DNA from 2 places in the Corynebacterium ciconiae DSM 44920 genome. Region 2 is predicted to be linked to the other one. Evidence: riboswitches for the same ligand, from Rfam matches in the RefSeq annotation. Region 2 holds a riboswitch; the other holds the start of a gene.
The links. Region 2 has a riboswitch for thiamine pyrophosphate ahead of CCICO_RS07235 (thiamine phosphate synthase). Riboswitches for the same ligand answer to the same signal wherever they lie in the genome.
Positions count from the first base shown of each region.

Region 1: linked by a shared signal. The riboswitch ahead of thiC (phosphomethylpyrimidine synthase ThiC) and the one ahead of CCICO_RS07235 (thiamine phosphate synthase) in region 2 are both predicted to bind thiamine pyrophosphate.

Region 1 is NZ_CP047189.1:2,088,107-2,095,453, forward strand. It holds gene CCICO_RS09155 (FAD/NAD(P)-binding protein) at 1-1,485, opposite strand, end outside; gene CCICO_RS09160 (YwqG family protein) at 1,607-2,383, shown strand; gene CCICO_RS09165 (esterase/lipase family protein) at 2,436-3,626, opposite strand; gene CCICO_RS09170 (esterase/lipase family protein) at 4,027-5,061, opposite strand; TPP riboswitch at 5,422-5,534, shown strand; gene thiC (phosphomethylpyrimidine synthase ThiC) at 5,530-7,257, shown strand.
Region 2 is NZ_CP047189.1:1,631,536-1,638,882, reverse strand. It holds gene CCICO_RS07250 (thiazole synthase) at 1-111, opposite strand, end outside; gene thiS (sulfur carrier protein ThiS) at 118-327, opposite strand; gene thiO (glycine oxidase ThiO) at 344-1,477, opposite strand; gene CCICO_RS07235 (thiamine phosphate synthase) at 1,470-2,123, opposite strand; TPP riboswitch at 2,115-2,223, opposite strand; gene CCICO_RS07230 (DUF1648 domain-containing protein) at 2,228-3,172, opposite strand; gene rplS (50S ribosomal protein L19) at 3,404-3,745, shown strand; gene lepB (signal peptidase I) at 3,921-4,829, shown strand; gene CCICO_RS07215 (ribonuclease HII) at 4,852-5,493, shown strand; gene CCICO_RS07210 (DUF2469 domain-containing protein) at 5,490-5,795, shown strand; gene CCICO_RS07205 (YraN family protein) at 6,018-6,434, shown strand; gene CCICO_RS07200 (YifB family Mg chelatase-like AAA ATPase) at 6,421-7,347, shown strand, end outside.

The DNA of each region.
Region 1 (7,347 bases), 460 kb from region 2:
ATCCTCGGAGATCGCCAGCGCCCCGGTGGGGGCGGTACCGGTGGCGTCGCGCAACACCATCTCGGTGGCCACCTCATCGTTGAGGAGCTGCTGCATGAGCGGGTCTGCGCTCACGGAGACATCCGGATTCGGCTGGCGGGCCTCGATACACACCCGGCTGTGGTAGCGCTCGGTGGCATTGAGGCGGGAATAGCCCACAAACCCCTGCGGGGCGGCGGCCTCCACATAGAAGCTCGGGCCGGGCAAAGTGACGATGCCGGCGCTCATGAGCACGTCGAGCTGCTCGAGGCGGAACTGCGGCGGCCCCTGCAGGTTCGAGCTATTCACCCCAGTGAAGAAATCGGAGAAGTGGGAGGTGTAGCTGTGCGCAGACAGCCGTCCCGCCCCCACTGCTTGCTCGATGACAGGCCACGTATCGCGGATCGGTGTAAACCACGAGGCGTCCTCGGTGAGGTAGGTGTGAAGCCAGCTCGACCACTGCGACATATCCACCGCGGGATCTAGGACCTTCTGCCAATCCACATCGGGATAGTGGGCCTCCACCTCGGCGGTAATCAGCGGCCATAGGTCTCGCATGAAATCCACCGGCGGGGTGAGATCCGCTATCGCCTCTGGGGTGAGCACCTGCGGGGTGTACTGCTTAAGTAGGGCCCGCTTGCCGCGATAGGGCAATCCACCGGGAGATCCCGCCACGATGTGCGGCTCCTTCCCCGAAGGCTCATAGCCATCTGCGGTGAAACGCCCGCCGCGCCCCTCAGTGAGGGCCGCCATGTAATCAAAAAAGGACAGCCCGAGCCCCTTGATCAGTACGGTTTCACCGGGCTCGAGCGTCTCCAGCTCAGCCAGATGTTCTGCGGCATTGCCGGGATGGATGTGCAGTGTATCGGTGATATCGAGGTTCTTGAGAGTCTCATCGAGCTGGCGCACATCCGGCGGCAGGAGGGCGGGAATGTGGCCCAGGGTGAGCACGCAGGCGTCGACGCGGATCGATGTTTCCTCGTCCTCGCAGTCAATCTGCCAGCCCTCACCGAAGCGGCTGACCCGCCGCACCCGGCGCGTGTGCACCCGCACTCCCGCCCCGTTGAGCTGAGAAAAGCGCCACTGCAGATACAACCCGTAGAGGGGTCGGCTGGCGGGAGCGTCGGCAAGCAACTGCTCGGCCTCACGCTGCGCCCACTGCCCGCCGAGGGCCAGCCAAGGTTCGGCGGCAGCGCTGTGGGCCCATTCATACAGCGTCGGCCCAGTGCACAGCGGGCCGCTCAGTTCGACGGTCTCGTCGACGAAGGCGGTGACTTCCCCACTGGCGGTATTCATGAGCATCAACGGCGACTGCTCGGGGTTCCACACCGCGCCGGAGCCGGGGGCGTATTCCTCGAACACCTCGATGCACAGATCTCTCACGCCGCGCTGTTCAGCGAATGCCGTGAGCCTTTCTACTACCGCTAGCCCTCGGGGGCCACACCCAATAATCGCTATTCGAGACATACCCCTATTCTATTCCGGAGCGCGCGGCGCTTCGTTTCCGCGTTTCTTAGCGATAAACGCAGACACACTCTACTATGAGCCCCACCACAGTCTGTGCGGAAGCACCGGAGGAAAGGAGCCCATGGACACGAAGTACGAGCGTATTCTTGCTCGCCTCAAGGAACAGACCGCAACCCAATCGATCACGATCGAGTTCAACGGCAGACCTTCCTCGCTCCAGTCGAGCGCCGTGGGCGGCCAGCCCTATCTGGATCCGGGCGAGGAGGCGCCGCGCAGCGCGGATGGCGCGCCGATGGTGTTTCTCGCGCAGATCAACCTCGCGGAGCTTCCCGCCAACGATCTGCTGCCTGGCACTGGCATGCTGCAGTTTTTCATCGGCAGCGATGATCTGCTGGGCGCCACGGACTTTGAGGATATGCGCAAGAACTCCTTCCGAGTGATCCACCGCGACAGCATTGACCCGAGCGTGACCACCAGCGCCTACGCCCTCCCCGAGGATGCCAACCACCCCTTCGACAGCACCGAGGGAGTGGGGCTGGCCTTCAGCCTTGGCCAGCAGGCCATCACCTTCGAGGACTATCGCTTCGATGATGCCTTGGAGCGGGCCGTGATGGACGAGATCGATGACACTGACGATCCCGATGCGGTGATCGACGAGTGCAGGGATATCTTCTATGACATCCCCACCGTTGACGGCCACCACATCGGCGGCTACCCGCGCCTGCTCCAAGATGATCCCCGCACCGAGGAGGAGGATCTAGACGTTCTCCTGCTCCAGATCGACACCGAGGAGCCCATCATGTGGGGCGATCTCGGCGTCGGCACCTTCTTTATCTCCGCCGCCGACCTCAAGGCGCTGGGCTTCTCCCGCGTCGGCTACACCTGGTGCTGCTGCTAGCAGCCAACTAGCACTCAGCGGCGGGCAGTGGACTTCAGCGCCAGCCGCGGCGCTACGCGGCGTGCTCAAACGCTGCGTGCGTGTCTTTCCCCTCGGCCTCGGTGGTAGCAGGCGAGTCGCTCGAGCTATCGGCGTTCGTATCGTCTGCAGGCTCGCCGTTGCTGCCCGCAGAGCCCTCCTCCGCAGCATCGTCTGCAGTGCTGCTTTCTGCGGTGTCGTCCTCAGCGGCAGCGTTGTTCGGGGTTGCCTCTGTGTTCTCGTCCTTGGAGCGCTCGGAGGAAGACGGTGCGCCGGATCCGCAGACAGGCTCTACATCTGCCCCCAGTGCTCGGCGGGTGAGACTGATCGCGCGCGGCGAATAAGGCAGGCCGATGTGCGAGGAGCGGTCCTTAGAACAACCGTCTTGCACCACGATCGCCGTGGAGCCGGGCCCATGGAATTGGGAGTTTTGCAAGGGGGTGACGGTGATGTCCGAGGTGGAGGAAATAGAAATGTAGTTCACGCCCTCGGCTTCTACTCCCCCATCACCGAGAGTGTCCATGGCGTGGGAGCCCTCGAGGAGGTCCTTGGCTGCCCCGCCGAGCAGCCGGTCAGAGGCCTCATACATGGGCAGACCAGCCTCTTCGGCTTCGTGCACGAAGTGAGAAAGCCCCAGCAGGTTGGTGCCGTGGATGACACCACCGATGGTCACCACCGTGCCCACTCCCTCGGCGCCGACCTGCTTGGCATACATTGCGGCCAGCGCCCCGCCGAGGGAGTAGCCCACAATGTCTACCTGTGCCGCCCCGGTGTGGGCTTTGATGGCATCGATGTCCGCAGAAATCTCAGCCAAGGACTCCGAGGCTGGCTTGAGTCCATAGACCCCCTCCACGTTAGAGATCAACGGGCGAGACCCCTCGTACTTGCCGAAGGTGGGAGCATAGACGCAGCGGCCATCGGCAGCCAACGCCGGCCCCAGCGCCGAGAAGGAGCCGTAGGGGTTGGATCCCATGCCGTGGATGAGCACCACGGGGTTGCGGCCATCCTCAGGCACACATCCGGTGTTCACGCCCTCCGGCATCACGCTCGGGTTACGCATTTGGGTGAAGGCCGCGGCGGCCAGGTTCGGTTTCGCGGGGCCGTGGTTGCCTTCGTCGCTCACGGAGACGGCAGCGTGGGCGCTGGGTACGAGTGCAGCGGTGAGGGTGATGACCCCAGCACAGAGAGTGCTGAGATGGCGGCAGAATTGGCGGGATAAAGCCATGGCTGGTCCTTTTTCACGATTCTCTAAACGAATGCTCACAGCGGAGATCGTGCCAACACAAAAGCCGACACTTACCCCCCCCTTGAGCTGGGCTTTTAACGTCGAACCGCAGCCTAATTCTGCCTTATTTAATTTCCCACGAAGGGGTATATACACCACCCCCACCCCTTTTTTGCCAAGCTGGATACAGCTATTTCATCCGGAATATTAAAAACCGGCCGCCACTCGCCCACCCCACTGCTGGCAGTGAATGAAAATCACGCCCCGGATGCGTTCCTGTGTATGTACTGAGCCAACAGCCTTATCGGGCGCCCCCCTATGCCGACATAGCAACGCCCCCATACCTCTCACTGGGTATGGGGGCGATCGCCCTGCTCAAGCAGCTTGCGCGAGGCTTAAGCTAGCTGGAGCTGAAGGGTGCTGCGATATCGCGGTGGTCATAGCTCGAGCCCATGCCGCTCATGTCTGCAGAGAGCATCAGCCCGGGCCCGCAGGCGGCGTCTACTGTGGCACCGAGAGCTTGGCGGGTGAGGCTAATTGCACGGGGAGAGAAGGGCAGGCCAAGGTGGGAGGACATGTCCTGAGAGCAGCCGTCTTGCAGGACCAGCGCGGTGGCGTTGGGGCCGGTGAACTGAGAGTTGGCCAGTGGGGTGACCACCATGTCAGTGCGCGAGGAGATGGAGACGTAGTTCACCCCTTCTGCCTCTACCCCGCCGTCGGCGAGGGCGTTCATGGTGTCGGATCCAGCAAGCAGCTCCTTGGCCACTTCGCCGAAGATGGAATCCGCGGCGGGATAGACGGGCATGCCGGCAGCGTTGGCTTCTTGGGCGTAGCGCGACAGCCCCAGCAAGCTGGTGCCGTGAATGGCGCCGCCGAGGGTGACCACGGTGCCCACACCTTCAGCTCCGGCCTGCTTGGCATACATCGTGGCTAGCGCCCCGCCGAGGGAGTAACCCACAAGATCCACGTGCTGTGCTCCGGTATGGGCTTTGACTGCCTCGATGTCAGCGGTGATTTCGGCGAGCGACTCGGCGGCGGGCTTGAGCCCGTAGATGCCTTCGATATTGGAGGTGACGGGCAGCGGACCGTCGTATTTGCCATAGGTGGAGGCGTACACGCAGCGGCCATCGCCGGCCAGCGCCGGGCCGAGCGAAGCAAAGGAACCATAGGGGTTGGAGTTCATGCCGTGAATGAGCACCACGGGATTGCGGCCATCCTCGGGCACGCACCCGGTGTTGACCCCCTCGGGCATGATGCTGGGATTCTGCATTTGCACGAGCGCGGCGGCGGCCAGGTTGGGCTGGGTGGGGCCGTGATTGCCCTCATCATTGACGGAGATAGCAGCCTGCGCGCTGGGAACAAGGGCAGCGGCGAGGGTAACAACCCCTGCACAGACTGCGCCCATGCGGCGGCGGAAAGTTCGAGATGAAGCCATGTGTATTCCTTCTCTTCGGCGATTCGGTTCGGCGGGCGCACCACAGTTTCGCGCCAGCGGCTGCGGCTCAACATCATCGGCTGCGGCCTAGCCTCGGCGGCTGCGGCAAACATATGCGCCCTGCATGAGCGCTGCGCCTCGCCCTAACGAAAGCGCCGGCGATGTAACCGGCACTACTTTCACGTCAGCTGTGTTACTGGTGTTACACCGAAGCCTAGCCCTGTGTGACTTAATTTCCTACCAACCAGTAAGTTAGCCACCCCCTAAAACTATTTCTGCAGGGATTCAGGGGTATAGACAGGGGTGAATCAAAAAAGTAGGACAAAAGCATCTCGGTGTTATAGCCTTGAGTAAATACAACGTCATACCCACGGGAGCGCGCTGAGGCTGCGCGCTGAGAGGACCCAGCGCATGGGTCGACCGTATGAACCTGTCTGGATAATGCCAGCGAAGGAAGGACTTTTTTTCATGGCCACCCGTCTGTCCGCAGCCAAGAAGGCCCGCAGCGCCGCCCCGCAGCCAGGGGAGCTGACCACCGGCCCGATCTACCGCAGCCACAAGAGCTACCGCGAGGTCACCCACACCAACACCGATGGATCCACCACCACCATGCGCATCCCGGCGCGCGCCATCGAGCTGACCACCGGCGAGAACTTCGAGGTCTATGACACCTCCGGCATCTACACCGAGCAGGATCCACAGCTGGATCTGGAAAAAGGCTTAGAGCCCCTGCGCGAGCAGTGGGAAACCCCCGCCCCCGCACCGGCCTCTGACGCACACCCAGAGAGGCTGGTGCGCACCCAGCTGGCCTGGGCCCGCGCCGGCATTATCACCCCGGAGATGACCTATATCGCCCACCGTGAGGGCTTCACCCCAGAGGAGGTGCGCGAGGAGGTCGCTGCGGGCCGCGCGGTGATCTGCGCCAATCACAAGCACCCGGAAATCGAGCCGATGATCATCGGCAAGAAGTTCGCCGTGAAGGTGAATGCGAACATCGGCAATTCCGCGGTCACCAGCTCCATCGCGGAGGAGGTGGAGAAGATGGTGTGGGCCACCCGCTGGGGCGCGGACACCATCATGGATCTGTCCACCGGCGATAACATCCACGAAACCCGCGAGTGGATTTTGCGCAACTCCCCCGTACCGGTGGGCACGGTGCCGATCTATCAGGCACTAGAGAAGGTGAAGGGCGATCCCACCAAGCTCACCTGGGAGATCTACCGCGACACCATCATCGAGCAATGCGAGCAGGGCGTGGATTACATGACGGTGCACGCCGGCGTGCTGCTGCGCTACATTCCCCTGGCCGCGGAGCGCGTCACGGGCATTGTGAGCCGCGGCGGTTCGATCATGGCGGCGTGGTGTTTGAAAGAGCACCGCGAGTCCTTCCTCTACACCAACTTCGCGGAGCTCTGCGATATTCTCGCCCACTATGATGTCACCTTTTCCCTTGGTGATGGTTTGCGCCCGGGCTCTATCGCTGATGCCAATGACGAGGCCCAGCTGGCCGAGCTGCGCACCTTGGGCGAGCTCACCCGCATCGCCCACGACCGCGGCGTGCAGGTGATGATTGAGGGCCCCGGCCATATCCCCATGCACAAGGTGGCAGAAAATGTCACGTGGGAGGAGCAGTGGTGTGATGAGGCCCCCTTCTACACCTTGGGGCCTCTGACCATCGATATCGCGCCGGGCTACGATCACATCACCTCCGCTATTGGCGCTGCGATCATTGGCCAGGCGGGCACGGCGATGCTGTGCTATGTCACCCCGAAGGAGCACCTGGGTTTGCCAAATCGCGACGATGTTAAGACGGGCGTGATCACCTATAAGATCGCCGCCCACGCCGCGGACCTCGGCAAGGGCCACCCGCGCGCCCAGGAGCGTGATGATGCCCTATCCACTGCCCGTTTCGAATTCCGCTGGCACGATCAATTCGCCCTGGCCCTCGACCCCGATACGGCACTGGATTTCCACGACGAGACCCTGCCCGCCGAGCCAGCAAAGACGGCGCACTTCTGCTCGATGTGCGGCCCTAAGTTCTGCTCAATGAAGATCAGCCAGGACGTGCGCGACTATGCCCAGGAGCACGGGCTCACCTCAGCCGAGGCTATTGAGGCCGGCATGAAGGAGAAATCGGACGAGTTCACCGAGCAGGGTGAGCGCGTCTACCTGCCGATCAGTGAGGCTTCTTCCTAGTCTCCTCGAGCGCACGCTTATCGACGCCCCGTCGCAGCCACAGTGGCCTCGCCGCCACCGGCCACGGCGGGGTGTTTCCCCTCCCATCAC
Region 2 (7,347 bases):
CACGCGCGTGCCAGAGGCCACCAGCGCCTGCTCCAAGATTTCATGGGAGGTGGCGCCGCCGGTACCCATGATCAGGTGCGAGGAAAATTCGTGTTTACCAATACGCAGCATGATCTCTTAGCCCCCTTGAGCGGCGGTGAGGATATCAACGGTGTGATCGGCCTGAAGGGTGTAGTCAGACCAGTCTGCGGCTGGCACCACCGTGGCATCCACAGCCACGGCAATGCCTGCGGTCTCGGTCGAGCCGGTGTGGCGCTGCACCACCTCCGCCACGGTGGTGGGGGAGGCGAAACTCTCGGGGGTGTCGTTGATCGTCAGGGTGAACATAGCGATGGGGTACTCCTCACAAGGTGTGTGATCGTTCGTGCCGATAGGGATCGCAGTGCTGTAGATCCTCCGGGGCTAAGCCTTCAATTAGTTCGGTGGTGCGGCGTGCGGCCCAGGAGCTGAGCAAAATACCGTGGCGGAAATAGCCGGTGGAGACAATGAGATTTCTGGCCCTGGCGCGGCCGAGGTAGGGAAGATCATCGGGAGATCCGGGCCTAGCACCGGTGGCGGCCTCGATGAGCTCGCATTCCTCGAGGCCGGGCAGGATGCGGATGGCGTCGCGAAGCAAATCATAAACAGCCCCCACCTTCGGCTCGCGCAGATGATCCTCGCGGGTGCTCGCGCCGATCGCGATGGTCTGATCCACCGCACGCGGAATGATGTAGACGGGACGATCTTCCACAAAGGCCCGCACCACCTTGGTACACAGCGGCTGCAGGGCGGCGGGAACCCGCACGCGCAGAATATCGCCGTAGACAGGACGCAGCTGCAGCGGATTATCCCACCCAGTGATCTCACCCGCGCCGAGGCCTGCGGCCAGAACCACCTGCTCGTCCTCATCTACCTCATAGACCGACTCAGTGGTGTGGATCGCGGTGACCCGCTCCGCGGCCTTGAGATGAGTGACAGCCTCGGCGATATGGCAAACCCCCAGCGTGCGGCAGGCGTCGAGCAGTGCCTCGGCGCACACGCGGGGATATATCTGAAAGTCTCCTGGGATACTCACCGCCCCCGTGAGTCGAGGGCTGAGCGCCGGCTCTTCGGTGCGGGCCTGGCGAGTGGTGATGCGCTCAGCCGGCATAGCGAAAGCGTGTTGATACAGCGCGAGCTCCTCAAGGTGCTGGCCATCGGCGTGATCGGCGGCCACAACGAGCGTGCCGGAATCATCGAAGCCCAATGGAAGCGCGGTGTGCTCGGCCAGATGGGCAATCAGCTCAGGCCAATAGCGGGCCGCGTCCTTCATCAACGGAAACAGCTTCTCCTGGCGATACTGCACCTCCGCCACCGGGGCGAGCATCCCACCGGCATAGTGGGTAGCCCCAGAGGCAGGGGAGGGATCGATCAGCCGCACCTGATGAGCGCGCCGCGTGAGACTGAACGCTGTAGCAAGGCCAACAATCCCGGCCCCAATGATCGTTACCTTAGCCACGGTTGAACCCCCGCAGCACCTGAGCTACCGCCGCGCCGGGATCCTCAGCGTGATGCAAGGCGCGCACGAGCGCCACCCCATTAACGCCCGTAGCGGCGAGAGCTTCGGCATCGCTGGGTTGGACATCTCCAATAGCCACCACCGGTAGCGCAGAGAGCTGAACGAGGTCCGGATACCCCTCGAGGCCAATGGGCGCGCGCCCAGAATCCTTGGTGGGGCTGGGGCGGAAGGGTCCGCAGCCGATGTAGTCGATCACATCAGCCACCTCATTAGCTGCGGCCACCAACTCGCGCGTGCCGGTGGTCAACCCAATGATGGCATCATCGCCCAGCAACGCTCGCGCGGCGCGCACCGGAATATCATCCTGGCCTAGGTGCACCCCCGCGATCGGGACCCCCTCGTCGCGCAACGCAAGAGCCACATCGAGACGATCATCCACCAGCGTGCGCGTGTGTGGTGCCACCTCGTGCACGGCCAGCGCCACGGCGCGGCTGAGCTGGTAGAGATCACGGGCAGAAATAGGTTTTGAACGCACCTGCACCACCCCAGCCCCGGCGCGGGCGCAGCGCACCGCGGTGTCTACTACTCGGGTGGGATCGTCGGCGGCGCTCACAAGATAACAGCGATAATCAACGGCTACGCCCATATTCATGCTTCCTTCGTCGGTGCTAACCACAGCAGGTTCTAGCGGTCTCATCTCAGCCCCTGTGCGCCGCACGCGGCGAGGGGCACCCGCGCATGGGCCACAGTTTACGCGCTCGATCCTTCGGGTTTGATCATTTCGCTGATCTCCGCGGCAATCTCTGCGGCCTGCCCGTCTGGCACGACGATGCTCACCGGCTGCGTGTCGGTGTGCAGCCGGATGGCGTTACCGGCGTGGGGAATGATGAACACCGCTGATCCGGTGTACCGAATCCCGTAGCCGCCGGCATCCCAGAAACCGATGTGCTTCAGGGCATCGACACGGTGGATGTCCTGAAGGGCATACACCATGGGCTCGGGGGAACGCAGGACGAGCGCGGCGTCGAAAAGCTCAAGGCGCAGGGGGCTCAGCAGAGCTCCAGATTCAATGCTGAGCCACATCAGCCCCAATACCAGAATGGCCGCAGCAGGGGAGAGAAACCCCACCGCCGCGCCGGGCACGGCGAGCGCGAGGATCCACCAGGGGATGCGGCGGCTGTGTTCCTCCCAGACGCGCCGAGGCGAGCCACTAAGGAGCTGCCTATGATCCTCCTCGAGTGCCGCCAGTGTTGCCCGCCGCACCCAGCGATTTAGTAAAGCTGCAGCGGCAACAAAGACGATCATGGTGAGTAGGCCAGGAAGCCAGGCGGATCTAAACTCTTGTACCTGGTGTTCGCTCAGCCCGCGCTGGGGCCACAGGACGTCCAGCAGCAGCGCCAGCGTGAATCCAGTCAGCAGCACAGCCGAGGCGCCGAGGCTGGATAGACGCATCCGAACAGACACCGCGCCCATCACCACCGCGATTCCACCGAGTAGGGCAACCATCTGAACGATCAGCGAGCTAGGGGAGCTAAACCCGTCGGGAGCGCCCGACCAGCCCCAATGGGAGGCGACGGTTGAGGGAAGAGCAGGGAGAAGAACGAGCAGGCCCCACGCGACAAAAAGCAACAGCACAACCAAAGGGAGCACAAGGTAGGCAGTGACGAAGGGGCGCCGAGGAAGATGCTGGTTCATGCCACTAAAGGATAGCGAGCAAAGAAGCGAGGGTGCCCGCGGGCGCGGGGAGAATGAAGCGTAGCGGTGATTTGTTCTCGCCCACTAAGCGTGGCATAATCTCGAAAGTTGTCTGCCTCTGAGCTGGCAGCTTCTGTCACTGTCTCGGATACGAACCAGCCGAGCGCCCCGGCACGTGGGGAAAGGCCGCTAGGTTCCTCTATTCAGCACAAGAAATATAAGGATTGTTTCATGAACATTCTCGACAAGGTAGATGCAGCATCGCTGCGCGACGACATCCCCACCTTCCGTCCCGGTGACACCGTGGACGTGCACGTGAAGATCATCGAGGGCGGCAACCAGCGCGTCCAGGTCTTCCGTGGTGTTGTGATCCGTCGTCAGGGCGGCGGCATCCGCGAGACCTTCACCGTCCGCAAGGTGTCCTTCGGCATCGGTGTGGAGCGTACCTTCCCGGTGCACTCCCCGAACATCGATCACATCGACGTGATCACCCGCGGTAAGGTTCGCCGTGCGAAGCTCTACTACCTGCGCAATCTGCGCGGTAAGGCTGCCAAGATCAAGGAGCGCCGCTAGTACTAGCGCGCCGTCTCCGGCACCGGCTCCTCGCCACCTCAAGGGTAGGCGAGGGGCCGGTTTTTCTTTCCTGCACCCTACGTGCAGCATCTCGGATCGGATGGGCAAGGCTACCGCGGGCGGTCGAACCTTGGCGGACTGGGACTTGGGGCGGCGGCTGCTAGTATCTATCCCTATGACTGAGCGCCCCGATCACGAGCTAGATGCGACCCCGTCCGATTCGCAGACGTCGCCTTCAGCGCCGAAGGAGGAGGCGGCTTCAAACACCGCTAGCTCGGCTCAGCCTCAGACGGAGCGTTCGCAGCATCCACAGCCAGATGATGCTGAGGATCCCGCTGCTCAGGAGTCCACCGCCGTCGCCGACGAGGATGTTTCGGGCGAGGACGAGGAGCAGGACGAAGACACCGGCAAGCCGTGGTACATCGAGATCCCGCTGGTGATCGCCGTGACCTTGGTGATCGTCTTTGTTCTTCAAACCTTCGTGGGGCGGGTCTATCTCATTCCTTCGGCTTCTATGGAGCCCACCTTGCACGGCTGCCCCGGCTGTACCGGCGATCGCATTGTGGTGGACAAACTCACCTATGATTTCACCGAGCCCTCACAGGGCGATGTGGTGGTGTTCAAGGGCCCAGAGTCGTGGAACCAGAACTTCGTATCTACTCGTTCGTCCAACACGCTGATTCGCGGCCTGCAGAATATCGGTGCCTTCATTGGGGTGGTGGCCCCAGATGAGAACGACATGGTTAAACGCATCGTTGCCACGGGCGGCCAGACGGTTTCCTGCCAGGAGGGTGATCCTGGAGTGATGGTTGATGGCGCCAAGGTGGATGATTCCTATGTGCTTGATCCGCCCACCTATCCGGTGGATACCGCGAACGGCTCAGATGCCTGCGGCGGCGCGTATTTCGGCCCCATCGAAGTGCCTGAGGGCCACTACTTCGTGATGGGTGATAACCGCACCAACTCCGCCGACTCCCGCTACCACCTTGGTGATGAACACCAGGGCACGGTGCCGGAGGAGAACATCATCGGCAAAGTACGCTTTATCATTTTGCCCCTCGACCGCATCGGCGGCGTCGACTAGTAGCCGACGCACCGAACGAGACGTGCGGACAAAGAAATACCTGCGCACCTACGAGGCTGAGCTCACCGCAGCCCAGCTCGGTCCAGTCGCAGGGGTTGACGAAGCCGGCCGTGGGGCATGTGCTGGGCCGATCACGATCGCGGCCTGTGTGCTGCCAGATAAGCCCGTGCGCGCCCTTGCAGAGGTCACTGACTCCAAAAAGCTCAGCCCCGCAGCCCGCGCTCGGCTGGCCCCGCTGATCAAACACCACGCCCTCGCTTGGTCGGTGGTACACATTGACGCCGCCGATATTGACGCCCGCGGCATCCAGCACGCCAATATCTCCGGCATGCGCCGCGCCATCTACGCCCTTGAGATCTCACCTGGCTTTGTGCTTATCGACGGCTACCGCGTGCCAGGGCTCGCCCGGCCCAGCTTGCGCGTGATCAACGGCGATGCCGCGGCCCGTTGCATTGCTGCCGCCAGCGTGCTTGCCAAGCATGAACGCGACACAATCATGAACGAGCTGGATCAGCGCTACCCAGGCTATGGCTTGGCCGGGCACAAGGGCTATGGCACGAAACTCCACATGGATGCGGTGCGCCTCAAAGGTCCCAGCCCAGTTCATCGCTATAGTTACAGGAACATTCAGGAAGCTTGTAGCACGTGGAAGGAAACGCGATGAGCGCCGAAGAGCTGGAAAACTACGAAGCAGAAGTAGAGCTGAGCCTCTACCGCGAGTACCGCGATGTGGTGAGCCAGTTCTCCTATGTGGTGGAAACCGAGCGCCGCTTCTACCTCGCTAACGCCGTGGAACTGATCCCTCACACCGAGGGCGCCGAGGTGTACTACGAGGTGCGCATGTCCGATGCATGGGTGTGGGACATGTACCGCTCGGCCCGTTTCGTCCGCTTCGTGCGCGTGATCACCTTCAAAGACGTCAACATTGAAGAGCTCGACAAGCCAGAGATGGTGATCCCTGACTAGAAGTCGCCTATACCACTGGACACCGTGCCAGTGCTCCCACGCCCGTTGATCTGTGGATAGCGAAAGCCGTTATCCACAGATTTTTTCGTATCCGCTCGCCTGCGCTGACAGCCACGCGTGTGTGCATGAGACTTCAGGGTGCATCACCTCTCCGGCAACGAGAACAGATGCGCTTTTACTCCATGTCCCTAGATTTCTCACACACGAAAAGGCTTTTCGACGATGACACTAGCTCGCTCCGGCTCAGGCCCCCATACCGCACAGCGCCGCCCACACCGGCCCGCGGCCTCCTCGACCCACAACACCCAAATCGGCGCGGCAGGAGAAGATCATGCCGCCAGAATGTATGAGTCCAGCGGAGCCCGGGTGCTGGCGCGCAATGTGCGCTACCGCTGTGGCGAGCTCGACCTGGTGGTGGAAGACCTCGATGGAACCATCGTGTTCGTAGAGGTAAAAACCCGCACCGGCACGGCTTTTGGGTGCGCTGAGTCGGTGACCCCTCGCAAGCTGCTTCGGATGCATCGCGCCGCGTTGCGCTGGCTTGAACGCAAGCCCTACACCCCAATCCGGTTCGACGTGGTGCTCATCAGCCCCGAGGGCGTGGAGCTCATCAGTGGGGTGGATCATGGCGCTTGCTAAAACGATCTCGGCCACACTCGATGGGGTGACAGCCTTCGGCGTCACCGTCGAGGCACACATTGGCCCAGGACTGCCCCGCACCGACATCGTGGGCTTAGCTGATGCGGCCATCACCGAAGCGCGGGAGCGTATCCGCACCGCGGTGAAAAATAGTGATCTTCCTTGGCCGAAAACCCGTATCATCGTGAACCTGTCGCCGGCGAATGTGCGCAAATCTGGCGCCCAGTTCGATCTCGCCCTCGCGATGGCCATTCTCGGGGCGCGCAGCGCCACACCGCTACACGAGACGATGTTCATCGGCGAACTCGGTCTCGATGGGGAGCTTAAAGCCTGCCGCGGGGTGCTACCGATGCTGCGCGCTGCCGCCGAGGCGGGAGTCAAGACGGTGGTCATTCCCCGCGCCCACGCCCGCGAAGCAGAACTGATAGACGCACCAACCGTACTGGTGGCCGACACCCTACGCGAGGTGTACGACTGGGTCACCGGCTGCGGAGGGCTGCAGCGGGTGCGCCCTGCCGAGCACTGCGACCCACCGCGGCGCTCTGCGATTGATCTTGCGGATATCGCGGGACAAAAGGAGGCGAAACACGCCCTCGAGGTTGCCGCCGCGGGCGGGCATCACCTCTTCCTCGTCGGCCCCGCCGGTTCGGGGAAATCGATGCTGGCCGCGGCACTGCCCTCGATTCTTCCGCCCTTAAACCGCCAGCAACAGATCGACACCACGGCCGCGCACTCGGTGTCCACGCATGGCTGTGATGACATCATCACCCAGCCGCCGCTCATTGCCCCGCACCACAGCGTCAGTAGCGCCGGGCTCATCGGCGGCGGCTCCGGCAAGGTCAAGCCGGGAGCTATCTCCTTAGCCCATAATGGTGTGCTCTTCCTCGACGAAGCGAATGCCATAGCGGCATCG